One region of the Marinobacter sp. UBA3607 genome, then DNA from elsewhere that is predicted to be linked to it. Evidence: predicted binding sites of a transcription regulator. Region 1 holds the regulator's gene; each other region holds the start of a gene.
What was found. Region 1 encodes LexA, which represses DNA repair genes until DNA is damaged. Its sites were predicted from a motif close to CTGTNTNNNNANACAG; they were not measured.
Positions count from the first base shown of each region.

Region 2: a site for LexA is predicted at 6,534-6,549, ahead of recA (recombinase RecA). Genes of this name have one in related genera too.
Region 3: a site for LexA is predicted at 2,413-2,428, ahead of recN (DNA repair protein RecN). Genes of this name have one in related genera too.

Region 1 covers NZ_DFLY01000024.1:64,114-76,473, forward strand. The annotation lists gene B2589_RS09105 (ATPase, T2SS/T4P/T4SS family) at 1-1,048, opposite strand, end outside; gene B2589_RS09110 (MinD/ParA family protein) at 1,045-1,863, opposite strand; gene upp (uracil phosphoribosyltransferase) at 2,010-2,648, shown strand; gene B2589_RS09120 (uracil-xanthine permease family protein) at 2,651-3,907, shown strand; gene B2589_RS09125 (Hpt domain-containing protein) at 3,904-4,245, opposite strand; gene B2589_RS09130 (sigma-54 dependent transcriptional regulator) at 4,338-5,786, opposite strand; gene B2589_RS09135 (DUF1329 domain-containing protein) at 5,809-7,167, opposite strand; gene B2589_RS09140 (DUF6586 family protein) at 7,426-7,932, shown strand; gene B2589_RS09145 (hypothetical protein) at 7,988-8,260, shown strand; gene B2589_RS09150 (cell division inhibitor SulA) at 8,279-8,770, opposite strand; gene lexA (transcriptional repressor LexA) at 8,786-9,394, opposite strand; gene B2589_RS09160 (amidoligase family protein) at 9,564-10,565, shown strand; gene B2589_RS09165 (gamma-glutamyl-gamma-aminobutyrate hydrolase family protein) at 10,558-11,316, shown strand; gene B2589_RS09170 (SIMPL domain-containing protein) at 11,325-12,020, shown strand; gene B2589_RS09175 (translocation/assembly module TamB domain-containing protein) at 12,027-12,360, opposite strand, start outside.
Region 2 covers NZ_DFLY01000004.1:42,653-55,012, reverse strand. The annotation lists gene B2589_RS01015 (solute carrier family 23 protein) at 1-321, shown strand, start outside; gene B2589_RS01010 (DegV family protein) at 561-1,511, shown strand; gene B2589_RS01005 (hypothetical protein) at 1,651-2,682, shown strand; gene fdxA (ferredoxin FdxA) at 2,767-3,090, opposite strand; gene mutS (DNA mismatch repair protein MutS) at 3,254-5,878, opposite strand; gene pncC (nicotinamide-nucleotide amidase) at 5,982-6,482, shown strand; gene recA (recombinase RecA) at 6,607-7,650, shown strand; gene B2589_RS00980 (flavodoxin family protein) at 7,673-8,134, shown strand; gene B2589_RS00975 (hypothetical protein) at 8,162-9,148, shown strand; gene B2589_RS00970 (putative bifunctional diguanylate cyclase/phosphodiesterase) at 9,145-9,912, shown strand; gene B2589_RS00965 (PilZ domain-containing protein) at 9,929-10,306, opposite strand; gene B2589_RS00960 (Lon protease family protein) at 10,543-12,360, shown strand, end outside.
Region 3 covers NZ_DFLY01000025.1:94-7,329, reverse strand. The annotation lists gene B2589_RS09335 (outer membrane protein assembly factor BamE) at 1-59, opposite strand, end outside; gene fur (ferric iron uptake transcriptional regulator) at 183-602, shown strand; gene recN (DNA repair protein RecN) at 667-2,346, opposite strand; gene grpE (nucleotide exchange factor GrpE) at 2,610-3,188, shown strand; gene dnaK (molecular chaperone DnaK) at 3,309-5,228, shown strand; gene dnaJ (molecular chaperone DnaJ) at 5,307-6,434, shown strand; gene dapB (4-hydroxy-tetrahydrodipicolinate reductase) at 6,446-7,236, shown strand, end outside.

The DNA.
Region 1 (12,360 bases):
TGCCCAACAAATCCTTGCTGGCCCCGGATTCCGACGGTTTTTCCCCGGCATTCGCACCCTGCTCTGCCACAAAGCGGCTGCCTTTGACCGTCAGGTCCAGGGCCGACCAGATACGCCGGAAATCCGTGGGGGTAACCAGCATGCAGACAATGCGGTGCTTTGGGGTCAACCGTTCGAGCTGGTCGGTACGGGCGTCCGGATCATCAGTGACAACAGTCAGCGTGCTGTCCTCTTCCGACACCGGAATCAGCCGCGACAAATCCAGGAAGGTGCGGGAGAAGCGCCGGAACAATTCCACGTTCAGGCTGTTGAGCACCTCGTCACCGTCGGTGAATTTCATGCCCCGCTGCTGGGCCACAGACCGGTACAGGTCGATCTCTTCCAGGTTCAGTTTGCGGCGCACCACATCCAGGACCCGGTCGTTGCCGGCAGCGGCTTCGATTCGGGCCTGGGACAGCACTGCATCGCTCACCAGCCCCAGGTCGATCAGGATCTGCTCTGAGTTCCGGTTGAAGTCGACCCAGCCAAGGGTGCGAACCCGCTCCAGCTGGCCACCCGTGTTTCGGAACATCGCCAGGCTGGGCACCGGGCCGGCGCGCCCCTCCAGGCAAAGGATATGGCCATCCCGCTTCACGCAGGGCAACAGAAGTGCCGGATCTTTGATAAACGTTGTGCACAGCACCAGGTCGCAGAGTTCATCGACCTCGATACCGGCATCGGCAGACACCTGCATGACGTCCACATTATGCAGGCTGCACTGGAAGAACCGTTCCCGGGCTTTTTCCGCCAGCACCGGGTTCTTGTCGACGTAGATCACCCGGCGGGCCAGCCGCGCCAGCACGGCCGTCAGATAGCCGGAACCCCCACCCACGTGCATAACCACCTGGTGGCTGTCGATTTCCGGCATCAGCCCCAGCAGATGGCGGACGGTTTCTTCCCGGGGAATGGAATGGCCGGTAATGGATGGCGCGAGATCCGCACCGGAAACAAAATCCTGGCGGGATACCGCCAGCAGGGCCTCACGGGCACGGGAATACAGTTGTTTCATTCAACGGCTCCAACCAGACGCTCCACAAAAAATTCAAGATGCCCCCCGGGAGCAGAGGGTAAAGGCCAGTTTTCGACTTTTTCTGCCAGTGCCCGCATAGCGAGGGACGCCCTTGCCCTGGGGTAGGCTTCCATAAACGCCTTTTGCCGTTGCACGGCCTTGCGCACGGCGTCGTCACTGGGAATGGCTCCACTGTAGTGTAGCCCCGCATCCAGGAAACGACCGGTGACTCTGGTCAGTTTTTCAAACAGTTGGGCGCCTTCCCTGTCGTTGCGCACCTGGTTGGCCAGCACCCGGAAACGGCTGGTGCCGTAATCGCGGTGCATCATGCGGATCAGGGCGTAGGCATCGGCAATGGAAGTGGGCTCGTCACACAAGACCAGCAGAATCTCCTGGGCAGCCCGCAAAAACGCCAATACCGAGTCGGATACGCCGGCTGAGGTATCGATGATCAATACGTCGGTCTGATCGCCCAGATCACTGAAGGCGTGGATGAGCCCGGCGTGCTGGGCCGCAGTCAGGCGGGTCATGGCCAGGCTGCCGGACGCGGACGGTGCCACCCGGATACCACCGGGGCCGTCTACCAGAATGTCTTCCAGGGAGCACTGGCCATCCAGCACGTGCTGAAGGTTATGGTGGACCGTAAGCCCCAGCAGCACATCCAGGTTACCCAAACCCAGGCCGGCGTCGAGCACCACCACGCGGCGGCCCCGTTCGGCCAGTGCGATACCAAGGTTAACGGCTATGTTGCTTTTCCCTACTCCACCCTTGCCGCTGGACACGGCAATTACCTGAACCGGACGGGGTTTATTCATGATTGTTATGGTTCTCTGAAAAACTTGCTGCGCGGCCTCTTGATGGCCCTCTGAGTGCCTGACTCGGAGCTAAAGATACGGTATCCTTGCGCCATTTATTTCAAGCAAATCCACGCCAGACTATCCGAACACACAGGTGGCCACAAATGCCAATCCACGAAGTAAAGCATCCCCTGATCCAGCACAAACTTGGCCTGATGCGCCGGGCAGATATCAGCACCAAGAATTTTCGTGAACTGGCCCAGGAAGTTGGCGCCCTGCTGACCTACGAGGCAACCAAGGATTTCAGCCTGCAGGAGCAGACCATTGATGGCTGGGCAGGCCCGGTCACCGTTGAGCAGATTCACGGCAAGAAGATTACCATCGTGCCGATTCTGCGGGCAGGCCTGGGCATGCTGGACGGCGTGCTGAGCCTGATTCCGGTGGCAAGGGTAAGCGTGGTTGGCCAGATCCGTAACGAAACCACCCTGGAAGCGGAAACCTACCTGGAAAAACTGGTGGGCGAGCTGGACCAGCGCATGGCCCTGATCATCGATCCGATGCTGGCTACCGGTGGCTCGATGATTTCCACCATCGACCTGCTCAAGAAGGCCGGCAGCACTGAAATCCGTGCCCTGGTGCTGGTAGCCGCCCCGGAAGGCGTGGAAAAAGTACTGGAGAAACACCCGGACGTTTCCATCTACACCGCTTCAGTTGACGAACGCCTGAACGAGAAAGGCTACATCCTGCCGGGCCTGGGCGATGCCGGCGACAAGATCTTCGGCACCAAGCAGAAGGACGTCTGAGTATGCAGGACCATAGCAACGACCCGGTCTGGAAGCAGGCGCTGGCCGGCTCCCAGATGCTGCTGGTGGCCTTCGGCGCCCTGGTGCTGATGCCGCTGATTACCGGGCTGGACCCGAACGTGGCCCTGTTCACGGCGGGTATCGGCACCCTGATCTTCCACGTGGTGACCGGAGGCCAGATTCCGATCTTCCTGGCATCGTCCTTTGCGTTTATCGCCCCGATCATTGCCGCCAAGGGCCGGTTCGGGCTGGAAGAAACCCTCGGCGGCCTGATGGCGGCAGGTATCCTGTACATCATCCTGTCCGGCGCGGTTCGCCTGCGCGGCACCGGGTTTGTCACCCGCCTGCTGCCGCCGGTGGTGATCGCCCCGGTGATCATGACCATCGGCCTGGGCCTGGCCCCGCTGGCCGTGCATATGGCCTCTGGCCGCACCGGTGACGGTGCCGCAGAGCTGGTGCCCTACAACACGGCCATCTGGATTGCGATGATTTCCCTGACCGTGACCATTGTGATGTCAGTCTGGGCCAAGGGCATCTTCCGGCTGGTGCCGATCATGTTCGGCGTAATTGTGGGCTATGTGCTGTCCTGGTTTGCCGGCATTGTCGACACCACCGCCATCGAGCAGGCGGCCTGGTTCTCGGTGCCGAATTTCGTCGCACCCGCGTTCAGCTGGGGCGCCATCCTGTTCATGATTCCGGTGGCCATTGCCCCGGCCATTGAGCACATTGGCGATGTACTGGCGATCGGCAACGTCACCCGCAAGAACTACCTGGAAAAGCCCGGCCTGCACCGCACCCTGCTGGGCGACGGCCTGGCCACCAGTGCTGCATCTATGCTGGGCGGGCCGCCTAACACCACCTACTCGGAAGTCACCGGCGCAGTCATGCTGACCCGCAACTTCAATCCGAAAGTGATGTGGTGGGCGGCCGTTGTCGCCATTGTCCTGGCCTTTGTGGGCAAGTTCGGCGCCGCGCTGCAGACGATTCCTGTGCCGGTCATGGGCGGCATTCTGTGCCTGCTGTTCGGGTCGATCGCCGTGGTGGGCCTGAACACCCTGATCCGCCACCAGGTGGACCTGTCTCAGTCCCGTAACCTGGTGATTGTGGGTGTTACCCTGGTATTCGGCATTGGCAACATGGTGCTTGGGCAGCTGGAAGGGATCGCCCTGTGTGCCGTGGTGGCGATTATCCTGAACCTGGTCCTGCCGGGCGAGAAAGAAGCCTGGGGCCGCAAGATCTACGAAAGCAAAAACGATTAACCGAAGTTCTCGAGGCGCTGCTGCACCTCCCGAAACTCCGTGTAAATCTGCTCCAGTACGGCCGGAGCCTGTTCCAGTGCTCCGGCCTTACCCAGCTTCTCCGCTTCAAAGCACGCCTGCCCCAGCCGGGGCGCACCAATATTGATGCTGCTGCCCTTGAAGCTGTGGGCGGTCTTGGCAAAAATGTCCGGGTTATTCTCTGACAGCGCCTGCTCCAGGCTTTCGATGCGGCTTCTGGAGTCGGCCAGATAGGCCTGGATCAGGACATCAAACTCTTCTTCCATGACATCCTTCAGTTCGGCCAGCGCCTCTTCATCAAGATGCGGTTTGTCGTTCATCGGTCAACTCCCTGTCGTGCGCATATCCCGATACTTTCTCAGAAAGGCCGCCGAAATCAAAGCCCCGCAGGTAAACACGGAGCGCTTTGGCGTCAGGAGGACGGGGTTTCTTCCCGCAGGCCGTACTTGCGCACCTTCTCTACCAATGTGGTACGGCGGATACGCAGTTTCTCTGCAGCCCGTGCCACCACGCCCCCGGTTTCATTGAGGGCCTGCTCGATCAGTTGCTTCTCGAGATTGGCCAGGTAGTCCTTGAGGTCAATGCCGTTAACCGGCAGCAGTACCGGCCCGTCCAGCCCCACCAGGCCGGGAATGGCAGACGGCAAGCCCTGATCTTCCGGCGCCCGGTGTTCGTCGTGGTCATCCAGGTAGCGGAACTTCCGGGGCAGCTCCTGAACACCAATCACGCCGTAGGGGTACATAATGGCCAGCCGCTCCACCAGGTTGGCCAGCTCCCGCACGTTGCCCGGCCAGTCATGGCGGCACAGGCTCATGATGGCAGCCGAGTTCAGCCGCAGGGAGCCGCGTTTTTCCTTTTCCATACGGGAAATCAGTTCGTTGATCAGCAGGGGAATATCTTCGACCCGATCCCGCAGGGCGGGCATATCGATGGGAAAAACATTCAACCGGTAGTACAGGTCTTCACGGAAGCGGGCGGCTTCGATCAGCTGCTCGAGATTCTTGTCTGCCGCCGCAATAATCCGCACGTTGGTGGGCCGGGAGCGATTACTGCCGATGCGTTCGAAGTTGCCATCCTGCACCAGCCTAAGCACCTTCACCTGGGTGTTCAGGGGCAGCTCGCTGACATCATCCAGGAACAAGGTTCCGCCGTTGGCCAGTTCACAGCGCCCGGCCCGCTCGGTGATGGCACCGGGAAAGGCTCCCCGTTCATAGCCAAACAGCTCGCCTTCAAGCAGCTCCGCCGGTATGGCACTGCAGTTTACCGGCACGAAGGGCTGGTCGCGACGATCGGAATGGTAGTGCAGGTTCCGGGCGACCACCTCCTTGCCCGTTCCGGATTCTCCGGTAATCAGCACGCTGACGTCCCGGTCGGCGACCTGCTCCATCAGATCCCGCACCTGTTGTATGCGACGGCTGGTGCCCACCAGGCTGCGAAACAGTTGGACACCCCGCTGGTGCCCGCGGCCGTTGCCCTGATCAAACTGGGAACGGTACACCTGGGCCCGGTGCAGGGAATCGACAAACTTGGCGTAATTCAGGGGCCATTCAAGGCGGGCGATAATGCGGCTGGCGAGATCTCTGGGCAGGTCGGCAGCCTCAGGCCCGCCGGCCAGCAACACCGGCAAATCCGGGGCGATGCGGGCAAGCTCCTGAAGGCTATCCTGTACGGCCTGGCCATCACCTGCCACCACGGCCACGGAGAACCCCTCCGGCTGATCCTCCGCATCCCGCAATTGCTCCGCCACGGACAGGTCGTCAGCAGCCACCGGGCCTTCACCCAGAAACTCCAGGATAGTAACAAGGTCCCGGCGCAGGTCGGGATCTTCACTCACTACCAGTACTTTATTGTTGTTGGGCATTAACCGGTATCTCTGTCAGGTATCAGCGTCGTGCTGCCCGCCGTGCCGCCGAGGCGGTAAATTCATTACCCCGGAAGCCCGGATCGAAATCGTAGGCCGGGTAACCGTTATCCAGGCCATCAATGTAATAACGCTGCGCCTTGAGGTCGTAGGTCATTTCCATGGTGGTCCAGAACACCGGCACACTGTAGTAACTGATGTTGTGGGCTTCAGACACGCGCCACAGCTCACCCTCTTCGTTGTACTCTTCGGAGGCCATGATCTGCCAGCTGTCTTCATCAATGTAGAACACCCGGCGATCGTAGATATGGCCAATACCAATGCGCCGCTTGGCTTCCACTACCCAGACCCGGTGCAACTCGTAGCGGGTCAGCTCCTGGTTGATGTGGTTCGGGCGAATCACATCCGAGGGGCGAATGTTGTCGTCATGCAGCTTGTACGCATTGTACGGCACCAGCAGTTCCCGCTTGCCTTTCAGCTCCCAGTCGTACTGGTTAGGGGCACCGTTGTACATGTCTTTCTGGTCAACGGAACGCAGCGACGAGGAGTTGGGCAGATCTGTCTCGTAGGCCAGGTTCGGTGACCGGCGCAAACGCCGTGAACCGGAATCATACCGCCATGCCAGCCTCGGTGAACGGACCTGGTCCAAAGTTTCGTGCACCAGTGTGATGGTGCCGGCCAGGGTGCTGGGCGCGATGGTCTCGGTTTTCAGGTAGAAGATCTTGTTGTCGATATCTGCCAGCTCGGCGCCAATCTGGCTGTAGGCAAAGTAGTAATCGTACTGGTTAACCACTTCGTTGTAGGCGCCATCCCGCTGGGGCGTGGCGGAGGCACTGCGGAACGAAACCTCTTCACCCCGATAACGGAGGATGTGATTCCAGATCGCCTCAAGCCCATTCTGGGGAATGGGGAACGGACTGGTCATGATGGTATTTCGCACGCCGTTGCCGTTATCCAGCAGCTCTGCGCTCAAGGCATTCTCGAAAGACTTTTCGTAGACATGCTCGGGGAAGGCTGCCGTCCGGCGCGTCTGGTAAACCGGCATAAAGAATTCCGGCCCGTACTGTTCCAGCATCCGGATATGGCCATCCGACAGCACATCACGGTACTGGTCCATGTTATCGCGAGTAACGGTATAAAGCGGCTTGTCTTCCGGGAACGGATCAATCTCCTTGGTTCCCACTCGCCAGTTTGCCGGTGGTGTTGCCAGGCCGCCGTTCCAGGCCGGAATAGTGCCTTCGGCATTACCGGCGCGTTCGGCACCGACCGGGGTGAGCTCATTGTTCAACCGCTCTGCTTCGGCAGGTGAAACCTTTGCCACAACGGATCCGGACAACCCCATTACTGCTGCGGTAACCGCCGCAACCAACTGGTTTCGCATCCCTCAACCTCCATTCTGAATGGTCGGGCGATCGACCTTCGCCCGAATTGCGGCCCTTTTTGCCAGTTTCAAACGACCGTTTCAAGTGAAGGTTTGTAGTTTCTTGTGAACAGGCACCTGTATCAACAGCAACCATCAAAGGGGAGGAAATGGGTGGACAAAAATGATACTATTAGCCGCTTGGCCTGATGGATATACAAGGGTGTGGTCTTCAGGCGGGCAACTGATCATCCGGCACTGCATGTGGGCAGGTATTGCATGGCTTCAACGTGGTATTCACTGGTTTCACAAAAACTGTACCTGGCCCAGGTACTGATCCGGGAATTTGACCAGCCAACAACCAACAATGCTGCTAGCACCGGACTGCCGGCAGCCGTGATCGGAGAAGCCCGGTCTCAGGCAGTGGCAGAAGTCCTGCTGCGAGCCCGCGACGTACTACTGACCATGATCGCAAGGCTGCACCAGAAAAAGACGGAAACGCCGCACAGCCTGGCCGAGTTAAAGGCGCTGTTCGACTACGACGTGGCGGAAGTCGAGACTCTCGACAGCCTCGCGCAGCAGCGGGACAGCTGGTGGAACCACCTGGTTCAGCTGGACAAGGCCCTGGGCCAACCACCAGCGCAGAAAAAGACGGTCTCTGCCGACAACATTATTGCGGTAGCCGCAGAAGAAGGCCCGGACCGCTCCCTGCAGGCACTGGAACAGACCAGGGCAGCCATGGCCATTTTTGCAAGGGAACTCGAAGAGCGGCACGGCGAGTGGTAGCAGCCCTGACCACGGCTGCACCGAAACAACCCGAATGACGACAAAGGTTTAACGAATGTCACCATCGTTTTTTGAAATTGTACAACTCTCTGACGGCGACTACGCGTTGCGCCGGATAGACGATGATGCCGCCCCACTGGTGCGCATTTCTTTTTCCGAAGAAGCCCGGGAAATGATGGAGAACCGGGATATGAACGTGGCAAAGGCCATGATTGCTGCAGGCATTGAAGCCGCCGGCAATATCGACTACGACATGGGCCATGACATGGACTGGGATGACGAAGACGGCGACGCGATCGACCCCCAGCCCAGCTATACCCTGCACTGACCGATACTGCGCCAGCCCTCAGCGCTGGCGCAAAATCACCCCGTGACTGTTGCCTTTCGCAGAAGCCTTTTGCAGTGAATCAAAGGCGGCGCGCCCCAGCTTGTTGGTCCAGAGCACTACCGCATGACAGGTACCTGCGCCCAGGGCGCGCTCTGCCAGCTGCTGGGCCGGGTATTCCGCGGTTGAACGCAGCACCAGGATCTCGTTCGCCACAATGCCGTGCATCTTCTGCCACTTGGCCACCAGCGCCTGGGGCGGATCAATCCACGCCAGCCAGCGCTTTTCCTGGTTCAGCTGGGTGAGCATGGGCAATAACAGCTGAAAGTTCTCTACCTGTCCTTCCGGCAGGATAATCTCCGTCACATTGCCGCCCAGGCCCGAATGACCCGCTGCCGAACCACCTGCAGGCCGGCGCATGCTTGCCGGGCGCTGGCCCGCAGAGATCGCTTGCGCCGGTGCCACTGCGGCCGGATGAAACGCCATGTTCTGATTGAAGCTCAACTGTTCCATAACTCACCTGCCTGTTCAGTGAAGATCGGAGCGCCGGATTACACCCACACCAAGACCTTCGATAAACAATTCCTGCTCACTCAGATCCACTTCGATAGGAGCAAACTCTTCGTTCTCCGCAATCAGCCAGACCCTTGAGCCTTCACGGCGGTAGCGTTTGACGGTAACTTCCTCGCCCACCCTGGCCACGACTACCTGGCCATTGTGAACATCCTGGGTGCGATGCACCGCCAGCAGGTCGCCATCCAGGATGCCGATATCCTTCATACTCATACCCCGAACCCGCAGCAGGTAATCTGCCGAGGGCGAGAAGAAGTCCGGCTTCAGGGTGCAATGATCTTCCACATGCTCCTGCGCCAGGATCGGGCTACCCGCTGCTACCTGACCAATGACCGGCAACCCCAGATCCGGCTCAGCCTCCGGCAGGCGAATACCGCGGCTGGCGCCCGGCACCATCTCGATCGCACCTTTGCGAGCCAGCGCCCTGAGATGCTCTTCCGCCGCATTGGCCGAGCGGAAACCCAGCTCGGCAGCGATTTCTGCGCGAGTGGGCGGATAACCGGTTTCATCCAGATATCGCCGGATAATATCCAGCACCTGGGACTGTCGGGCGGTCAGCTTCATGCTTTTTCTCCGGGGTTGTTCGTCCTGGTTTTTTATACAGTGATTTGACTATATACAGTGTTTTATCCAGTGTAAAGTCCCTGTGCAGTTTCTTTCCTTTGGGTAACGGGACACGGCGCAAGCCTGTGTTAAGGTGACCTGAAACGAAGCAAGGGGATGCAAACACTCCATGAACGCAGCCAATCGTTGCAAGATGCCGGAAAGACTGAAAAACCACGAAGGTGGAGAACGCCGCGTAGGGGTCGAAATCGAGCTTTCGGGGCTCGGTTACGAACAACTGGTGCAGCATGCCGCCCGCTTGCTCGGGGGGTCGCCGGAGCTGACCTCACGCTACGTGACCGCACTGGACACCGAACATGGCCGCTTTACCATCGAACTGGACTCCGATCCCATCAAGGAGCTGGACCTGGACGACGAGCGCCTGCCGCAATCCATCCGGGAGCTGGGCAGCCATGCCATGGATGTGATCGACTTTGCTGCCGAGAAGGTCATTCCGCTGGAGATTGTCGGCCCGCCGCTGGCGTTCTCGAAACTGGAACTGATCGAAACCCTGATGGATGAGCTACGGGAACTGGGCGCCGAAGGTAGCCGTGAAGCCATCTACTTTGCCTTTGGCCTGCAGCTGAACCCGGAATTGCCGGACCTGGAACCCGCCACCCTGGTAGCCTACCTGCAAGCCTTTGCTGCCCTTTACGACTGGCTTAAAGCCCGGCACCAGCTGGATATCAGCCGTAAGTTCACCACCTATATCGAACCCTGGAGCAGCCGGTATACCGAGAAGCTGATGGCGGATGACTATCGCCCGGATTTGGAAACCCTGATGCGGGATTACCTGCACTACAACCCCACCCGCAACAAGGCCCTGGACCTGCTGCCGCTGTTCGCCCATCTCGACAAGGAACTGCTGGCAGGCTACGTGAAGGACCCCAGGATCAAGAGCCGCCCTACCCTGCATTACCGTCTGCCGGACTGCGACATCGACAACCCGCGCTGGCATTTCTCCACGGTGTGGAATGACTGGGTGGTTCTGGAGCAGCTGGCCGCACATCCGGAAGACCTGGCCGATTTACGCAGCCGGTTCCGGGAAGCCCAGAAGTTCAGCTTCCACAACCTCACCCATTCCTGGCGTGAGACCACGGACAACTGGCTGAAACAACACGGTTATGTCTGATTATCAGGGCAACGACATGCCGATGGCAGAAGAGCTGCCGGAGAAACCGGGGCTGACTATCGGCATCAGTGGCCCGGTGCGAAGAAGCCTGGCGCACCGGCTGATCAACCTGGCCCTGCGCCTGCACGGTGCCAACACCCATTACATTCGCCCCGGCAGTCATACCGATGTGTCCCTGCTGGACGGGCTGGTGCTGTCCGGTGGCACCCACGTACACCCGGAGCTTTACGGGCAACAGCCCCAGGTAACGGCCCGGTACGATCGCAAGCGGGATTCCACCGATCACCGGCTGCTGGTTCAGGCCGAAGCCATCAATATTCCGGTGCTGGGCATTTGCCGGGGCGCACAGTTTATCAATGTGTTCCACGGCGGCACCCTGTGCCAGAACGTAACTCCGCTACGGGAACATACCCGCCACCGGCCTCTGTTGCTGCCCCTGCAAACCGTACAACTGGTGAAAGACAGCCGGCTAGGCCGGTTGATGCCTGCCACGGTGATTGGCGCCAACCGAATTCACAGCCAGGCCATCAAACGGCTGGGCCGGAACCTGCGGGTAACGGCGCTGGATAACGACCGGTTCGTACAGGCCATTGAAAACACCGGAGCCCAGTGGCTGATGGGCGTGCAATGGCATCCGGAATACCTGCTTTACCACACCGGGCACCGGCACATTTTCAGCCACTTTGTGCACGCCGCCCGGGGCAGAAAACTGGAAAGACTGGAAAGCCGATATTCGGCCTTTGATCAATAAGGAGTTTGATGATGGTATCGCTGAAACACCCCCTGGCACTGACCGCCGCCCTGTTAGCGACTGCAGCTGTGCCCCTGGCCGCCAATGCCGGCGAAGTCAGCCTGACCGGCGAAGGCGTGGTGCGTTACAACCCGGACAGCGCCCGCCTGCAATTCTCGGTTTCTGCCGAGCACAGGCAACCGCAAAAGGCTTCCGCCCAGGTAGCTGACACCATGGACAAGTGGCGTAGCGCCATCAAAAACTGGCGAGACCAGTTGCAGGACTACTCCGACGCGGATGTAAACCTGTATACACGCACCCTGCCGGTTCAGGAGAAAGGCAAGGAGCCGGAACGGGTCTCCGTCGCCAGCCAGACCGTGAGCTTCTCGATCAATGACCTGGAACTGCTGAACCCGCTGCTGGAGCAGGCCAATAAACTGGGCCTCCAGTACAACCTTGGCAGCCACCAGTTTTTCCATTCCGACGAGCAGGGGCTTGAGCAGCAGGCGCTGGCCCGGGCCATCGAGGACGCCCGAAACCGCTGCCAGTTCGTGGCGGAGCAGCTGGACAAAACCTGCGGCGAGGTGGTGTCTATCAACATCAACGGTGGGCACCGGCCCGTGCCGATGATGATGGCAGAAGCCAAGTCCGCCCGGGATACCGTCTCGAGCGTGGGCCCCCGTGAGATTCAGTCCAGCGTGAGCGCCACCTTCGAACTGGACTGAACCGGGTCAGAAATTACGGGTATAGAAGATATCGAGGGAGGCCGCCAGCCCGCTGGCCGCCTCCAGATAGAAATACTTGCCCAGGTCATAGCGCAGCGCCACGGTCGTGATTGGCTCGAAAATACCCACCCCGTAGCGCAGGCTGAGCTCGTCGGTAATGTAACCACTGGCCACTACGGCAGACTGGTCGCCAGAGCCTTCCGCTTCCAGGGTCAGGTTACGAATACCCAACTCGTCTCCGATACTCTGGGTTATACCGCTGGCCTGGTTCAGCCCCAGCGAAATCGCCGCCCGGCTCATCTGGCCTTCATCGCCCTGGCTCTGGGGCGCCCGGCCGAGA
Region 2 (12,360 bases), on a different contig from region 1:
AGCGGTGGTGGCACCTTCTGGATTACCGGCTTCATTGCACTGTTCGTGCTGCCGCTGGTGAGCTTCTTCCAGCCGGTGCTGCCGATTGCCCTGTCGCTGACCCTGCTGCTGACCGGTTACATCTGTTTGATGGTGGGCCTGGAGCAGTTGGAGAACAACACCGAGCGTGGCATTGCCGGCACCATGGGTGTGGTACTGGCGGTGTACGGCGCAGGCTGGGGCCTGGCCACCGGTGCCATCCTGTACTACCTGATCGAGCGTACTCACTTGTTGAAGTTTACCTCTGACCCGGAAGCGCCGGGCGCCGAGACGAGCGAGTAATTCTGAACCCGGTGCCGCTGAGCTAGCAGCGGTACCAACCCACTGTGTGTCCTTGGGAGGCTTCGGCCTCCTTTTTTTTGTTTTCGGTTACCGGATTTGTTGTCGTGGGCCTTTTTGTTAACTGATTCACGGGGCGGCTGAAATTATCGCCGGCATGTGCAAGACTTGTGTCTCCAGAATAATCACAAGAAAGGGTGCTCCCGCCTGAGGAAACACCCGAACCCCGGAGGCTTTTGCACATGCGAGTTGGTTTGATCGTTGATTCCGCCTGTGATCTACCCTATGAATTTTCCCGCAAACACGATCTGTTTGTGCTGCCGGTAACGGCCATTATTGATGGCCAGACCTACATCGATACCCACGATCCGGTGCGTACCCAGGAGTTCTACCAGAGCGGCCTGCTTGATAAAGGCCACCAGGCGGAAACCGAAGCCTTTTCCGCAGAACAGATCCACAACCTGTTCATGGAAAAGATTGTCACTCAGTTTGACGTGGCCATCTGTGAAACCGTCACCCGAAGCCGCAGCCAGATTTTCGACCACGCCTCCGAAGCCATGAACACCGTGATGGCCAACTACGAAGGCGCCCGCAAGGCCGCCGGCCGGGAAGGCAAATTCTCCATGCGGGTCATCGACAGTAAGCAGATCTTTGCGGGCCAGGGATTGCTGGCGGCCCACACCCTGCGGCTGATCAACCAGAAAGTCTCCAAGAATGCCCTGCGCCACGAGGTGGAAACCTTCACTGACAAGATCTACACCTGCGTGATCCCCCGCGACCTGCATTACATCCGTGAACGGGCCCGGCGCCGCGGCGACAAGAGTGTGTCTGCGATGGCCGCCTTCATGGGCAAGGTGCTGAACATCAACCCGGTGATCTTCGGGCAGGGCGTTGAAGGCAAGCCCGTGGCCAAAACCCGCGACTTCAACGTGGCGGTCGAGAAAGTGATGAATTACGCCATCGGCCGCCTGGAAGCCGGTTTGCTGACACCCTATGTGAGTTTGTCCTGCGGCCTGAGCTGGACTGAGATCGAAGAGCTGCCGGGCCTGAATCGCCTGCGCGATGCCTGTGAAAAGCACGGTGTAGAGTTGCTGTTGTCGCAGATGGGCATTACCAGCTCCATCTACGTTGGCCCCGGCAGCCTGTGCCTGGCGCTGGCGGCGGAACCCCACGAGTTTTCAGACTTCCAGTAACCGTCTGTTTCTGTCGGGCTGGTCGCCGGACTGGCCCATAATCACGGGTCCGCCGGTAATTCCGGCAAACCCCAGCTGCCTGCTTCCGTGTTAGCCTCACCGGCATACTTCAGGAATTCAGCCAAAGGATGCCAGCTCTATGAGCAAAACTGCCCCCAGTCTTGTCGATACCCTGTTTGAAGCCCACGTAAAGCACGAAGTGGCCGCCCTCAAAGGCGCCAAGCTGAAGAAGTTCCTGGAACAGGAAGTGGACGAATTGCTTGGCTATGCCGAAAAAGTGCCGCTGGGCCGGCTGATCAGCCCCGAGCAGGTAATGGGCGTGATCAAGCGCATCGCCGTGAACATGGAGCTGGATGCCGGCATTCCGGAACTGGCTGCGGAGATGGCGGCAGAAGTGCTCAAAGCGCCGGTTCAGGCAGACACCACGCTGGGCGAAATCCTGTCACGGGAGCAGGCCAGCGGCTTTATCGAAGAGGCCCTGGAGCTTCGCCAGCAGCGGGAGCGGATCATCAGCGAGATCATGGCACACCCGGTGTACCAGGAGCTGGTGTCGAACGTGGTGTACCACGGGCTGGTGAATTACCTGTATGAAGACAACCTGATTACCCGCTCGGTGCCGGGAGTGGGTTCGGTGATGAAGTTCGGCAAGAAAATGGCCAACAAGGCCGTGCCGGGGCTGGATGAAACTTTCGAGCGGCGCATCAAGGCCTGGCTGGCCGACAGCCTGCCAGGGCTGATTGTGCGCAGCGAGCAGTTCCTGCATCGGGCACTGACCGATGATGAGCTTCGTGACAGTGTGATGGCGGCCTGGGTATCACTGGAGAACCAGACCATTGCCGAGCTTCAGGATGGCCTGGGCGAGGTGGAACTGCAGGAGTTTGTGGTACTGGGTTATGACTTCTGGCTGAACTTCCGCAAAACCGCCTACTTTGAAGGCTGCGCCCGGGCCGTGGTCGAGCACCTGTTTGCCAAGTATGGCGACCGGCCGGTGATGGACCTGCTGAATGATATTGGGGTGACCCGGGACGTGATTGTTACGGAAGTTGCCGAACTGGGCCTGCCGATTATCGATGTGCTGCACAAGGAAGGTTATGTGGAGGCATTGGTGCGCAGAAGGCTGGGAAGCTTCTACAAGTCTGCTGCCGCGAAGAAGTTGCTGGCAGAGGGCTAAGTCGGGCTGCACAGGCCTGATATAAAAAAAGCCGGAAGAGGATCGCTCTTCCGGCTTTTTTGTAGCTGCTGACAGCTTTTGGCCTCAGCGCTCCAGGTACTGGAGCTTGTCGGGCTGGCCGTCCCACTCGTCGGCGTCTGGCAGCGGGTCTTTCTTCTCGGTGATGTTCGGCCACTTGCCGGCCAGGTCCGCGTTGATCTCAACGAAGGCTTCCTGGTCTGCCGGCAGTTCGTCTTCAGAGAAGATGGCTTCCGCCGGGCACTCGGGCTCGCACAGGGCGCAGTCGATGCACTCGTCCGGGTCGATCACCAGAAAGTTGGGGCCTTCATAGAAGCAGTCTACCGGACACACTTCCACGCAGTCGGTGTATTTGCACTTGATGCAGTTATCAGTAACGATAAACGCCATAGTCAGATCCCTGGTTCGTAGAATATTCAGTCTCATCAGGAGCCCTGAAAATCCGGCCCCATCTATAATTTTGTGCGCGATATTGTAGGGAGCGGCCCCCGTAGCCGCAAGCATTGGGCTGCTATAACCTTATTACACAGATCAAGTTTGGCCCAGTTTTCTGTTATTTGTTCAGTAATGCCCGCAGTTCGTACAGCTGGTTCAGGGCGTCCCGGGGCGACAGGCCATCAACATCCAGCTGCTGTAAGGCCTCTTCCACCGCGCTTGGCTCCGCCATGGCGAACATATCACCCTGATAAACCGTTTCCGCGCTGGTCGGTTGTTTGACGGCTTTCGGCGCCGGTTCATGCACATGCTCCGGGGCCGGCGCTGACGGGCTGGCGCTGCCTTCCAGGTGTGCCAGCTGGGCCTTGGCGTTACGGATAACATCCTGCGGCACGCCGGCCAGCTTGGCCACCTGCAAACCATAGCTCTGGCTGGCGGGCCCGTCATGCACATTGTGCAGGAACACGATGGAATCATCATGCTCCGTGGCAGTCAGGTGCACGTTTACCGCATGTTCCAGGTCATCCGCCAGTTGCGTCAGCTCGAAGTAGTGGGTGGCGAACAGGGTGTAGCAGCGAATGTCCTTCGCCAGGTGCTCTGCCGTGGCCCAGGCCAGGGACAGGCCGTCGAAGGTGCTGGTGCCACGGCCCACTTCGTCCATCAGCACCAGGCTGTGTTCGGTAGCGTTGTGCAGGATGTTGGCGGTTTCGGTCATCTCCACCATGAACGTAGAGCGGCCACCGGCGATGTCGTCGGAAGAGCCCATGCGGGTGAAAATCCGGTCTACCGGCCCCAGCACCGCCCGGTTGGCGGGCACAAAGCTGCCGGTGTAGGCCAGCAGGGCAATCAGGGCGGCCTGGCGCATGTAGGTGGACTTACCGCCCATGTTCGGGCCGGTAATCACCAGCATCCGGCGTTTGGTGTCCATCAGCAGGTTGTTGGGCACAAAAGGCTCGTCCAGCAGTTGCTCCACCACCGGGTGGCGGCCTTCTTCCACATCAAAACCGGGTTGGTCAGTAAACTCCGGTGCGGTAAAGCGCAGGCTGGTGGCGCGCTCGGCAAAGTTACTCAGCACATCCAGCTCGGCCAGGGCCTGGGCGGCATCCTGCAGCGGCGCCAGCTGTTCGGCCACGGTTTCCAAGACGTCGTCATACAGGCCTTTTTCCCGGGCCAGGGCGCGGCTCTTGGCACTCAGGGCCTTGTCTTCGAACTCTTTCAGCTCGGGCGTGATGAAGCGTTCGGCGTTTTTCAGGGTCTGGCGACGGATGTAATCCACTGGCGCCTGGGCAGACTGGGCCCTGCTGATTTCAATGTAATAGCCGTGCACCCGGTTGTAGCCCACTTTCAGGGTAGAGATGCCGGTACGCTCCCGCTCCCGGGTTTCCACATCCAGCAGGTACTGGCCGGCGTTCTCGCTGATGTTGCGCAACTCGTCCAGCTCTTCGTCGAAGCCCTCGGCGATCACGCCGCCCTCGCGGATTACCACCGGCGGGTTTTCGATAATGGCCCGCTCCAGCAAGTCAGCAAGCTCCGGGTATTCGCCAATGGTTCCGGCCAGCCGGGCTACATGGCTGGAACTAACGGGCTTCAGGACTTCCTGAAGCTCCGACAGGGTCTGGAAAGCATCCCGCAGGCGGGCGAGGTCCCGGGGCCGGGCCGAGCGCAGGGCTACCCGCGCCAGGATCCGTTCGATGTCGCCCACACGCTTGAGCAGGTCGTGCACCGGTTCATAGTGAAAACCGTCCAGCAGGGCCGAGACTGACTGCTGGCGTTGCTGGACCACCTCCACATTCCGCAGCGGGCGGTTCAGCCAGCGGCGCAATTCCCGGGCACCCATGGCGGTGGCCGTGCGGTCCATCACCCAGGCCAGGGTGTATTGCTGGCCGCCCATCAGGTTGGTGTCGATTTCCAGGTTGCGGCGGCTGGCGGCATCCAGGATCACTGCGTCTTCCCGGCGCTCCCGTGTCAGTTTGCGAATGTGGGGCAGGGCGGTGCGCTGGGTTTCCCGGGCGTACTGCAGCAGGCAGCCGGCGGCACAAATCGCCAGGTGCAGGTCTTCGCAGCCAAAACCGGTGAGGTCACGCACCTGTAGCTGCTGGGTAATCACCCGCCGGGCCGAATCCAGCTCGAACAGCCAGGGGCCTTGCCGGCGCACACCGGTGAAGCCTTCCAGCAGGTCACCGAAAGGGAAGTCTTCGCTGATCAGTATCTCGGCCGGGCGCAAGCGCTGCAGTTCGCCCTGCAGGGCTTCCAGGCTGTCCAGTTCAGACACTGCAAAGCGACCACTGGAAATATCCAGCGAGGCAAAGCCGAACTGCTCTTTATGGCTGAAAATTGCTGCCAGCAGGTTATCGCACCGGTCTTCCAGGAAGGCTTCATCACTCAGGGTGCCGGGGGTAACAATGCGCACCACCTTCCGCTCCACCGGCCCCTTACTGGTGGCCGGATCGCCAATCTGTTCGGCAATGGCAATGGATTGACCTGCGCGCACCATGCGGGCAATGTAGCCCTCAGCGGCGTGGAAAGGCACGCCGGCCATGGGTATAGGATTGCCGCCGGATTGCCCCCGGGCGGTCAGGGTAATGTCCAGCAACTCGGCGGCTTTTTTGGCATCGTCGTAAAACAGCTCGTAGAAGTCACCCATGCGGTAGAACACCAGCTCGTTCGGGTGCTCCCGCTTGATCTTCAGGTACTGCTGCATCATGGGGGTATGCTTGGAAAGATCGGTCTGGGTTGCTGGCATGGAAGCGTCCGGTTGATCGTGCGTTTGGGTCAAAGCGGGGATTGTAAGAAAATAACGCCCGGGATGAAACGAAGGGTTTGGCAACAGAAGCTTGGAGATGGCTATGCAAGCAACCGATCAGCAACTGGAAACCGCCGGCAATGCGCTGGGAGACTTGTTGATACAGCAGGGCAGAACCATGGCCACCGCCGAAAGCTGCACCGGTGGCTGGGTGGCCAAGGTGCTGACAGACAGGGCGGGTTCCTCTGCCTATGTGATGGCCGGGCTGGTGACCTACAGCAACGAGGCCAAACAGGCCATTCTGGGCGTAGAAGAAAAGGTGCTGGCCGAGCACGGCGCCGTCAGCGAACCGGTGGTGCGCCAGATGGTGGCCGGTGCCGTTCGCGCCACCGGTGTGGATGTGGCCGTGGCCATCAGCGGCGTTGCCGGCCCTGGTGGCGGCAGCGAAGAAAAGCCGGTAGGCACGGTATGGTTTGCCTGGGGAACCGGCCCGGACAACACGCAAACCCGTGTTCAGCACTTTGACGGCGACCGGGAACAGGTACGCCGGCAATCGGTTTTGTATGTGTTGCAAGGGGTTACGGAGTTTCTGAAAACACTGTGATGTTTTTCACCCCGGCAGGGGTTGGTCTGTGCCAAGGCTTATGTTTTAATACTGTTCAAATATACAGGAAAACACTGGATACACCTCCGGTGTCGTCATATCGAATAGTGAGGGGCAGGTAACAATGGAAGACAACCGCAAGAAAGCACTCAGCGCAGCACTGGGCCAGATTGAACGCCAGTTCGGCAAGGGCGCCGTGATGAAAATGGGCGACCAGCCCCGTGAAGCCATTCCTGCGGTATCCACCGGCTCCCTGGGGCTGGACGTGGCACTGGGTATTGGTGGCTTGCCGTATGGCCGGATTGTAGAGATCTACGGCCCGGAAAGCTCCGGTAAAACCACCCTGACCCTGCAAGTGATCGCCGAAGCGCAGAAAGCCGGCAAAACTTGTGCCTTCATCGACGCCGAGCACGCACTGGACCCTATCTACGCTGAAAAACTGGGCGTAAACGTCGACGACCTGCTGGTCTCCCAGCCGGACACCGGCGAGCAGGCCCTGGAAATCGCGGATATGCTGGTACGCTCCAATGCCATCGACGTCATCATCGTCGACTCGGTAGCGGCCCTGACGCCGAAAGCGGAAATTGAAGGCGAAATGGGCGACAGCCACGTAGGCCTGCAGGCCCGTTTGATGTCCCAGGCGCTGCGTAAGCTGACCGGTAACGTGAAGCACGCCAACTGCCTGATGGTGTTCATCAACCAGATTCGTATGAAGATCGGTGTGATGTTCGGCAGCCCCGAGACCACCACCGGCGGTAACGCCCTGAAATTCTACTCTTCCGTACGCCTGGACATCCGCCGCATCGGTGCGGTGAAAGAAGGTGACGAAGTGGTGGGTAACGAGACCCGCGTGAAAGTCGTCAAGAACAAGGTGTCGCCGCCGTTCAAACAGGCCGAGTTCCAGATCATGTACGGCAAGGGCATCTACCACATGGCCGAAGTTCTGGACATGGGTGTGAAAGAAGGCTTCGTCGACAAATCCGGTGCCTGGTACGCCTACAACGGTGACAAGATCGGTCAGGGCAAGGCCAATGCCTGCAAGTTCCTGGAAGAGAACCTGGATATCGCCAACGAAATCGAAGCCAAGGTTCGCGACAAGCTGATGCCCAAGCCGGTGAAGAAAGAGGCGGCAGAAGCGCCGGTGGAAGCGAACGGTGAATTGCTCTAAGTAAGAACCCGGGAGGCGTTACATGAAGCGACTGTTGATAGTAGCCCATGCACCGTCTCCCAATACCCTGCGGTTACGGGAGTCTGTGGAAAAGGGCGCCCGTAACCCGGATATTGAAGCGGTGGAAGTGGTGGTGAAAGCGCCGCTCGAAGCCGGCCCCGAAGATGTTCTCGCCTGTGACGCCATCATCCTTGGCACCACCGAAAACCTCGGCTATATGTCGGGCGCCCTCAAAGACTTCTTTGACCGTAGCTATTACCCCTGCCTGGAGAAAACCCAGGGCCTGCCTTTTACTTTCTATATTCGCGCCGGCCACGATGGCACCGGCACACGCCGCGCCATAGACAGCATCACCACTGGCCTGCGCTGGAAACTTATTCAGGAACCCCTGCTGTGCCGGGGTGACTACCAGCCGGAATTTGCCGACCAGTGTGAAGAGTTGGGGCTGTTTGTGGCGGCCAGCCTGGATGCCGGGATTATCTGAAAATCCTGGCGCTACGGCGTTTAATTGGTGCTGGCCAGCGTATCTCTCATCGGGCTGCGCGGGGCAGCAGGGCGGTTGTATGCGCTGCTTGCCGGTTGTTTCGGCCTGGCGATTGGCTCCTATGCGGTGCTGGAGAATGTTCGTCGGGGTCTGATGGGTGGGCCGGGCGGTCTGGTTGAAGGTTTTTCGCTGATTGCCGGGTTGTTTTGCCTGGGATTTGGCATCGCGTTGATCATCCTGGCGCAGCGTGATTCAGGCAAACCGTTCATGCTGCGGCGAGACGGCGTAGTTGCTGGGGTGGCTGGCGTATTTGGCACGTTTGTGTTGTCGGTCATTGCCAGTTGGGGCACCCATGAAGAGCGGCACCACATTGCCCGCTCTACCATTCAGTACTATGCCAGCGAGCTAAAACTGGAGTTGCAGTCTTCTGTAGCGTTGATTGATCGGCTGGCCAACCGGTGGGCGTCGCTGGGCTTTGAAGTGCCTGAAGCTCTCGAGCAAACCGAAATGCGCTGGTATTTCAAAGATACGCCGGCCCTGAAGTCCCTGATGTTGTTCCGGGATGGTCGGTCTCCGGTGTGGCGGCGGAGTCGTAACCCTGAGGATCTGCTGTGGGTGATGGATCAGACCGTCAACCCGGAAGTGTTGGGTTGGGTTCGCAATGCGCGCGACGAACGGTTGGCCAGCGCCTGGATATTCCCGGACCCGGCTAAGCCGTTTTCGGCGATCGCCCTGGTGCGGCCAGACCTGGATTCGGGTGCGTATTTCCTCGCGGTATTTGATGTGGCGGAGTTGCTGGCGCTTGAATCATCCAGGGACTATTACGATTTCGAGATCCGGCTTGAGGGAGCGGACAGCCCGGCTGTGGAGCGAGCTATTGCACTTCATCACCTGGAACATGAGGTTTACGAGCATGTGCCAGTAAATATTCCCAACGGCCCGGACCTTGTACTCAGTGCCACGGCTGGCCCGGCATCGGTACTTTCTCTACGGGGTATTCCCGCGAGGAAGTGATAGGAGCACCGGTAAAGCAGCTCACCGGCCCGGAAAAGCTGATTCAGCAGGCTGATATGGCCATGTACAAGGCCAAGCAGCAGGGGCGTGATACCTATGTGGTGTACTCCGAAGACCTGGATTCCAAGCTGTCCAAGCGTGTGGAGTTGCGTAATGAATTACAGGAGGCCATCAAAACCGGCCAGATTGCCCACCTGGGTAAGTGGGTAACCACCCAGGCGTGTAAAGATGCACGGCGGTTGCTGGAGATGGGGCTGCTGAAGGGCCGTATGGCGGTGAACCTGTCGCCGCTGCAGTTCCACCGCCCGGGCTTTTTGACGGTGCTCAGGTCGATTCTGGAAGACACCGGCCTTGCACCGGAACACCTGGAGCTGGAGCTGACCGAAGGCATCCTGATGAAAGACAGCGAAGGCGCCATTGATATCCTCAATGCCCTGAACGACATGGGGGTTGCCACGGCCATTGATGATTTTGGCACCGGTTTTTCCAGTTTCAGTTACCTGAAAGACCTGCCGGTGGACAACATCAAGATCGACCGCAGCTTTGTAGACAACGTCACCACCAACGAGAAAGACGCGGCGGTGTGCAAGGGTGTGATTACCCTCGCCCGGGAAATGGGGCTGAACGTGGTGGCCGAAGGCGTGGAAACCCAGGAGCAGTTTTGCTACCTGAAGAGCCATGGTTGCGAGAGCTTCCAGGGCTACTACTTTGCCCGGCCCATGTTGTTCGAGGATCTGGTGCAGTGGATTGGTAAAGCCGGGTAAGCGGGCAGGCGGTGGCCTAGCCGGCCAGGCGGCTGTAAAAGCCTTCAATGCGTGACAGGGCATTGTCGACGGCCCGGGAATAGCGTTTCTGGTCCAGGCAGTAACTGAACTGAACGCTCACCCGGAAGCCGGTGCGCCATGGCTGGCAGCGGACTACGCGGGCCGCTACGCGGGGTTCGTTTATATATTTGCCGCGGATTTGCAGGTACAGGCGGGCGCCGGGTTCGACCGGCCGGGGGCACTGAACCGCCATGCCGTAGCGGTTCATATCCAGGCAGTTCACCGCCACCGGGTTCTTGCCACGGCCAAAAAAGCCGCGTTCACTGAGCTGCACGTTCAGGCAGGTGGCGGGAAACCGTTCCTTGATTCGGCGATCTGAGGGCTTACTTGCCATGGCTGCATCCACTGTCTTTTTGTCTTTGTTGTTTCCGGAAGCCATCCGGACCCTCAAGTGTAGCCAGCGCCGGGTTGTCTGAAAATTGATCAACATGAAAAGTGTGACCGGCGTCTCACCCGGCAGTTGCTCCGGCCTGATCGGATAAAACCGGAACCGGTAGGCGACAGTCTGTCTGGCAAACACTACAATGGCGGGTTCAAAACCATTCAAACCGATGTCGACGGGAAGCAAACTTGAAGTCATTGCCGCTGCACCAACTCTACAAATCCTGTGTTCTGAAAGAGCTGCCATTCAAAACCACCCGGCAACTTGAGCCGCTGGCTGAGATCGTCGGCCAGAACCGTGCCCAGGAAGCCGTGCGCTTCGCACTGGCCATGCCCCACGGTGGTTACAACGTGTATGCGGTAGGCCGGAACGGGTTGGGCAAGCGCACCATGATGCTGCGCTACCTGGAGCACCATGTAGACACCGAGCAGCAAAGCCATGACTGGTGTTACGTGGCCAATTTCGAAGAGCCTCGTAACCCGAAGCTGCTGAAGCTGCCCTCGGGCAAGGGCACCCAGTTGAAGCAGGACATGGAAAAGCTGATGGCCCGGCTGGTGAAGATGATTCCCCAGACCTTCGAGGGCGACAGTTTTCTGGAGCGTGCGGAGCAGCTGAAGAACGACTACGTCAAGCTGCAGGAAGACGAACTCGAAAAAGTAGCCAACCAGGCCAAGCGCAAGAAAGTGCGCCTGACCATCAGCACCCCCGGCGGATACCGGCTGGTGGCTATGAACGGCGAAGAGCCCCACACGGCGGAAAGCTTCCAGGCCCTCACCCAGGAGCAGCGGGACAAGTTCGAGGAAGTCATCAACAAGCTGGAGAAGAAACTCCGGCAGGTTCTGCGCAAGCTGGCAGACTGGGAGCAGGAATACGCCGAGAAACAACAGGCCCTGAACCAGGAAACCCTGGAAGGCATCTCCGGCCACCAGATTGACGAGCTGAAAGACAAGTATAAAGAGCTGCCAGACGTAACGGCCTACCTGGAAGCGGTGCGCAAAGACCTGGCTGAAAACCTGGATATATTCCTGGAAGACGACGAAGAACAGGCGGCCATTGCCTATGCGTCGCTGGACAAGAAAACACCCCGCCGCTACATCGTGAATGTGCTGGTACACCAGACCAGCAACGAAGTACCCGTGGTGGTGGAAGATAACCCCACCTACCACAATCTGTTCGGTTACGTGGAAAACGTCACCTACAAGGGCACGGTGTTTACTGACTTCTCGCTGATTCGCCCCGGCAGCCTGCACAAGGCCAACGGTGGTTACCTGCTGATGGATGCCATCAAGGTGCTGGAGCAGCCCTTCGTGTGGGATGGCCTGAAGCGGGCGCTGCGCTCCCGTACCCTTCAGATCAACTCCCTGGAGCGGGAACTGACCCTCTCCGGGACGATTTCCATCGAGGCGGAATCGGTGCCGCTGGACGTGAAGATTGTGCTGTTCGGGGACCGCGAAACCTGGATGCTGCTGCAGGAATACGATTCCGAGTTTGCCGAGCTGTTCCGGGTAACGGCGGACTTCGAGAATGAAATGTACCGCACGGCGGAAAGCCAGCTGCAGTACGCCAAGTTTATTGCCAGCCTGGTGGTGGAAAAGAAACTGCTGCATTGCAACACCAGGGCGGTGGCCCGGGTAATCGAACACAGCGCCCGTATGGCCGACCACCAGGACCGGTTATCTCTGCATGCCGCGGATATTGCCAATCTGCTGCGTGAATCGGATTTCTGGGCCCGCCAGGCCGGTGCCCGGTTGATTACCGAGGTGCACGTGGAGCGGGCGCTGGAAAGTGCCCGTTACCGCAGCAGTCGCATTCGTGACCAGTTCTACGATTCCATTCGCGACGGCACCACGCTGGTCACCACCTCCGGCACCTGCGTGGGGCAGGTGAATGCGTTGTCTGTGCTGTCTACCGGCGGTTTCGAGTTCGGCTTGTCTAACCGGGTAACGGCAACCTGCTACTATGGTGATGGTGCCGTGATGGATATCGAGCGTGACGTAAAGCTGGGT
Region 3 (7,236 bases), on a different contig from region 1:
AAGACGCAGCCTGACAAGGATAAAATGCCAATAAGAATGATAGCGGTGAGCTTTTGCATCGCCAGGGGAAATCCTCTATCTTGAAATCGCCTGCCTTTGGCAGGTGTGAAACGGGTTTAACCGTTGAACGGCGGCTTCATCATACCGGAAGCCGTAAGGCACACCAACGAGTGAATAGTAGCATGCCATCTGAAAACGCCGAATTACGAAAAGTCGGTCTTAAGGTTACTCTGCCCAGGGTGAAAATCTTCAATATTCTGGAGAACGCCAAGGAGCATCACCTGAGTGCTGAAGACGTCTACAAGAAGTTGCTCGATCAGGGTGACGATGTGGGCCTTGCGACCGTTTACCGGGTGCTGACCCAGTTTGAGACAGCTGGCCTGGTATTGCGCCACAACTTTGAAGGCGGCCATGCGGTGTTCGAAATGGCCGGTGACGATCACCACGACCACATGGTCTGCACCCAGACCGGTGAAGTGATCGAGTTTGTGGACGAGATCATCGAAGAGCGTCAGCAGAAGATTGCGGCAGAACACGGCTACGAGATTGTCGATCACAGCCTGATCCTGTACGTAAAACCTCTGAACTCCGGCAAGAAGTAATCAAACGATAAAAAAAGGGGCCAGCAAGTGCCGGCCCCGAAGCTCTCCGAATCGAGAGGGGATTTCAGTGATGGGTCGCCTGGCCCTTTACGAACATCTCCCGGGCATGGGCAATGGTGTGCTCGGTCATGTCCACGCCACCCAGCATTCTTGCTACCTCGCTGATCCTGCCCTGGTCATCCAGTGCCTCAATGCGCGAGTAAGTCGCTTCTTTCTCAGTAAACTTGCTGACAAACAGGTGCTGATGGCACTGGGCGGCCACCTGCGGCAAGTGAGTCACACACAGTACCTGGCCGTTATCCCCCAGTGACCGCAGCAGTCGGCCCACCACTTCGGCAGTGCCGCCGCCAATACCTACGTCCACTTCATCGAACACCAGCGTGGGTGTTGTGGAGGTTTGTGCCACAACCACCTGGATGGCCAGGCTGATCCGTGACAATTCACCGCCGGAGGCCACCTTGGCCAGTGGGCGCGCCGGCTGGCCGGGGTTGGCGCTGACCAGGAATTCGATATCTTCCATGCCATGGGGTGCCGGCTCGTTGTCAGTATTGCCGCTCAGGTGGGTGACAAACTGCATGTTGGGCATGCTTAGCTGGGCCAGTTCCCGGGCAATCCGCTGGTCTAGTTCCATGGCGGCCTGTTCCCGTTTGGCAGACAGCTGTGCTGCCAGCTCATCGAATTGTTTGCGCAGGTTTTCCAGCTCAGCTTCAAGCTGTTCCAGGCTGCCTTCGCCGCCGTCCAGTTCGGCCAGTTCTGCAGCCAGGCGCTGGTGCAGTTCCGGCAACTCTTCCGGGGTAATCCGGTGCTTGCGGGCCATCTGGTAAATGGCGCTCAGGCGTTCTTCCACCTCGGCTAACCGCGCCGGGTCGGCTTCATAGTCGTCAACAAACCGGCGCAGGTTGTCGCCGGCTTCGGAAATCTGGATCTGTGCTTCGTTCAGCATCTGCAGGGTATCGGCCAGTGCCGGGACTTCCAGCGGCAGTTGCTCCAGTTGCTGCAGGGCCTGGCGTACCAGGGCGGCTGCGCTGGTGTCATCTTCGGTGCAGAGCAGGGCTGCCTGGTGACTGCTGTGCAGTACTGCATCCGCCTGGCTCAGCTGGGCCTGCTCCTGCTCAAGGGCCTCCTGTTCGCCGTCTTCCAGTGCCAGCCGGTCCAGTTCCTCTACCTGGTAGCGAAGCAGTTGCAGCCTGGCCTCGGCTTCGTCGGCATTGTGCCGGCGCTGTGCCAGTTTCTGGCGGGTGGCGTTCCAGACTTTCCAGGCGGTGCGGGCCTGGTCGGCGAGTTGTTCGGCGCCGGCGAACTCGTCCAGCAGTTTGCGGTGGGTGTCTTTGCGTAGCAGTGACTGGTGCTGGTGCTGGCTGTGGATGTCCATCAGCAGGCCGCCCAGTTCTTTGAGCTGGGACAGCGGGCAGGGCTGACCGTTGATAAATGCCTTGCTGCGGCCGTCTTTGCGGATGGTGCGGCGCAGGATGCAGTCTTCCTTGTCATCCAGCTCGTGGGCTTCAAGCCATTGCCGGGCTTCCGGAATTCTCGAAATATCGAAACTGGCGTTGATATCGGCACGCTCGGCCCCGTGGCGCACAGCTCCGGCATCTGCGCGGCCGCCCATGGCCAGGCCCAGGGCATCCAGAACGATAGACTTGCCGGCACCGGTTTCGCCGGTGAGTGCTGTCATACCCTTGCTGAACTGCAGTTCAACCCGTTCAGCAATGGCGTAGTTCGAGACCGTAAGTTGGATAAGCATGCCGATTACCTCCGTTCAGAGTCTGTTGTCTCTGAAAATTTCGAATACTGTGATTCCATACAGTTGCTGTGAATATATACAGGGTTTTTTCTGTTTGCAAATAACCTGTGCCCCGAATTTGTAAAGAATGTATCCCGGAAGGTTGAAACCCGCCCGGCGGGCCCCATATCCGTTCGCAAAGTCGTATTTTCCTGCCCTGAAACGGGCGGGGCTTAAACCAGCCGCAGGCCTTCGGGCCCTGGGAAAATCCATCAGGAGTTGTCATGAGTGCTGACGAAAAGCGCAACGAACAGGTAGAAGAAGAGCTGAACGAAGCCGCACAGGCGGAACAGGCTGATGCCGAGCCGGAAGCTGGCGAGGCGGGGCAGGAGGGTTCCGAGCTGGATGCCCTGAAGGCCAAGCTGCAGGAGTACCAGGACCAGGCGTTGCGCTCCCAGGCAGAAATGCAGAACGTGCGCCGCCGGGCCGAGATCGACGTGGAAAAGGCGCACAAGTTTGCGCTGGAAAAATTCGTCAAGGAATTGCTGCCGGTGGCCGACAGTCTGGAGAAGGCCGTGGAAAGCACGGAAGGGCAGGAAGACGCCAGCGAACTGGTGGCTTCTATCCGCGAAGGCGCGGAAATGACCCTCAGCCTGTTCATGAGCAGCCTGAAGAAATTCAACGTGGAGCAGGTGAACCCGGTGGGTGAACCGTTCGACCCGCAGCAGCACGAAGCCATGTCTATGGTGCCGGCCCCGGACGCCGAGCCCAATAGTGTGGTGGCGGTGGTGCAGAAGGGTTATCTGCTGAACGGCCGTGTTGTTCGTCCGGCCATGGTTGTAGTAGCAAAAGCAGAAAATTGATCAAAAAAGGCGCCGCCGGGGCTTGAAAAGCCGCTGAAAGCGCCAATATAGCGATTAAACAGCGACAGCCGGGGTGGTCTCACTCCGGAGCAGAATTCAGAAAGATCTTGGAGTGATTCGATGAGCAAAATTATTGGTATCGACCTGGGAACCACCAACTCCTGCGTGGCCATCATGGATGGTGACAAGGTAAAGGTAATCGAGAATGCCGAGGGTGATCGTACCACCCCGTCCATCATTGCCTACACAGACGATAACGAAACACTGGTCGGCCAGTCTGCCAAGCGCCAGGCGGTCACCAACCCGGCAAATACCCTGTACGCCATCAAGCGTCTGATCGGTCGTCGCTTTGAAGACGACGTGGTTCAGAAAGACATCAAGATGGTGCCGTACAAGATCGCCAAGGCTGACAATGGCGATGCCTGGGTAGAAGTGAAAGGCCAGAAGATGGCTCCGCCGCAGGTTTCTGCCGAAGTCCTCAAGAAAATGAAGAAGACTGCAGAAGACTACCTGGGCGAGACAGTAACCGAAGCGGTTATCACCGTGCCGGCTTACTTCAACGACAGCCAGCGCCAGGCCACCAAAGATGCAGGCAGGATTGCCGGCCTGGAAGTTAAGCGGATCATCAACGAGCCGACCGCCGCAGCGCTGGCCTACGGCATGGACAAGCAGAGCGGCGACCGTACCGTGGCGGTCTACGATCTGGGCGGTGGTACCTTTGACCTGTCCATCATCGAGATTGCCGACGTAGACGGTGAGCACCAGTTTGAAGTGCTGGCTACCAACGGTGACACCTTCCTGGGTGGTGAAGACTTCGACATGAAGGTCATCGAATACCTGGCGGACCAGTTCAAGAAAGACAGCGGCATCGACCTGCGCGGTGACTCCCTGGCAATGCAGCGCCTGAAGGAAGCCGGCGAAAAGGCCAAGATCGAGCTGTCCAGCAGCCAGCAGACCGACGTAAACCTGCCGTACATCACTGCAGATGCGTCTGGTCCCAAGCACATGAACGTGAAACTGACCCGCGCCAAGCTGGAATCGCTGGTAGAAGAGCTGGTTCAGCGCAGCCTCGAGCCCTGTAAAGTGGCTCTGCAGGACGCTGGCATGAAGGCCTCTGAAATCGACGAAGTTATCCTGGTGGGCGGTCAGACCCGTATGCCGCTGGTGCAGGAGAAGGTTAAGGAATTCTTCGGCAAAGAGCCGCGCAAAGACGTAAACCCGGACGAAGCCGTAGCCATGGGTGCTGCCATTCAGGGTGCGGTACTGTCTGGCGACGTGAAAGACGTACTGCTGCTGGACGTCACCCCGCTGACCCTGGGTATCGAAACCATGGGTGGTGTGGCCACTCCGCTGATCGAGAAGAACACCACGATTCCGACCAAGAAATCGCAGACCTTCTCCACAGCGGACGACAACCAGACTGCGGTAACCATCCACGTTGTTCAGGGTGAGCGTAAGCAGGCGGCACAGAACAAGTCACTGGGTCGTTTCGACCTGGCCGACATTCCGCCGGCACCCCGCGGTGTACCGCAGATCGAAGTGACTTTCGACATCGATGCCAACGGTATCCTGAACGTGTCTGCCAAAGACAAGGCGACCGGTAAAGAGCAGTCCATCGTAATCAAGGCCTCTTCCGGCCTGAACGATGACGAAATCGAGAAAATGGTGCGCGATGCCGAGGCCAACGCCGAGGAAGATCGCAAGTTCGAAGAGCTGGTACAGGCTCGTAACCAGGGCGACGCCATGGTTCACGCTGTACGCAAGACCCTGACCGAAGCCGGCGACAAAGTCACCGAGGCTGAGAAAGAGTCCATCGAAGGCGCCATCAAGGACCTCGAAGAAGCTCTGAAGGGCACCGATAAGGAAGATATCGAAGCCAAGACCCAGAAGCTGACTGAAGTCTCTTCCGAGCTGGCCCAGAAAATGTACGCGGATCAGGCTGACCAGGCGCAGCAGGCCGACGGGCAGGAAGGTGCCCAAGCTGCAGACGACGCGGTTGATGCCGAGTTCGAAGAAGTCAAAGACGACGACAAGAAGTAAATCCGAAGTACATCAGGCAGTTGGAAAACGCGGGGGTAGCCCCGCGTTTTCCGCGTTATAGCAACAGGGTTTTGAAGTATGGCCAAGCGCGATTATTACGAAGTACTCGGGGTTGCCCGGGGAGCGGATGAGAAGGAAATAAAGCGGGCATATCGGAAGCTCGCGATGAAATACCATCCAGACCGTAACCCGGATGACCAGGATGCCGACAGTAAATTCAAAGAGGCCACCGAAGCCTACGAGGTGCTCGCTGACTCCGGCAAGCGTGCTGCGTATGACCAGTTCGGTCATGCCGGTGTAGACGGCCAGGCCGGTGCCGGTGGCTTCGGCGGTGGCGGCAGCTTCTCCGACATCTTCGGAGACGTGTTTGGCGATATCTTCGGTGGTGGTGGCGGTCGTGGCCGCAATACCCGTGGCTCAGACCTGCGCTACACCCTGGAGCTGGACCTTGAAGAAGCCGTTAAGGGCAAGTCCGTCGAAATCAAGATTCCGGGCCACAAGGAATGTGACGTCTGTGAAGGCAGTGGCGCCGAGAAAGGCTCCCGGCCGGAAACCTGTGGCACCTGTCAGGGCATGGGTCAGGTACGCATGCAGCAGGGCTTCTTCACCGTGCAGCAGGCCTGTCCGACATGCCGTGGCTCTGGCCAGATCATCAAGGATCCCTGCAAGGCCTGCCACGGTCAGGGTCGTGTTCGCCAGGACAAAACCCTGTCGGTCAAAGTGCCGCCCGGCGTGGATACCGGCGACCGCATCCGCCTGTCTGGCGAAGGGGAAATGGGCGTAGATGGTGGCCCGCCAGGCGACCTGTACGTTCAGGTGGCTGTGCGTGAACACTCCATCTTCACCCGCGACGGCCGCAACCTGTACTGCGAAGTGCCCATCAGCATCGTGGATGCTGCCCTGGGTGGTGAGCTGGAAGTGCCTACGCTGGATGGCCGCGTGAAACTGAAAATCCCGGCCGAAACCCAGACCGGCAAGCTTTTCCGCCTGCGCAACAAAGGCGTTAGCCCGGTGCGTGGTGGCCCTGCCGGCGACATGCTGTGCCGGGTGATGGTGGAAACCCCGGTGAAACTGACCAAGCGCCAGAAAGAACTGCTGGAAGAATTCCAGCAAACGCTGGACGGCAGCAACGGCACCCATCATGCTCCGAAGAAAACCTCCTGGTTTGAGGGTGTGAAAAACTTCTTCGACGAAATGAAATTCTGAGGGCAGAACAGATGCGGGTAGCAATCATTGGCGCCGCCGGGCGCATGGGCAAGGTACTGATCGAAGCGGTAGACGGCACCGAGGGCCTTGAACTCGGCGCCGCCATCGTCGAGCCGGGCAGCAGCCTGATCGGCGCCGACGCCGGCGAAATGACCAGCGTTGGCAAAACCGGCGTAAAAATGGCTGGCAGCCTGGACGACGTCAAAGACGACTTCGACGTACTGGTGGACTTCACCTTCCCGGATCTAACCCTGGAAAACGCCAAGTTCTGCAGCGCTAACGGCAAGATGCTGGTCATCGGCACCACCGGCATGACCGACGCCGAAAAAGAACAGCTCGCCCTGGCCGCTGAATCCACCCCGGTCGTCTTCGCTCCCAACATGAGCGTGGGCGTTAACGTCGTCCTCAACCTCCTGCGCACCGCCGCTGCGACCCTGGGCGACGACTACGACGTGGAAATCATCGAAGCCCACCACCGCCACAAAAAAGACGCCCCCTCCGGCACAGCCCTGCGTATGGGCGAAGTCGTGGCTGACGCCCTGGGCCGCGACCTGAAAGAGTGTGCAGTGTACGGCCGCGAAGGCTTCACCGGCGAACGCACCCGCAAGGAAATCGGTTTCGAAACCATCCGTGCCGGGGACGTGGTAGGCGACCACACCGTGCTGTTCGCCACCGAAGGCGAGCGCATCGAGATTACCCATAAGGCCAGTAGCCGGATGACCTTTGCCAAAGGTGCTATGCGGGCTGCTTTGTGGCTTGAGGGTAAGGCGGCTGGTTTGTATGACATGCAGGATGTTTTGGG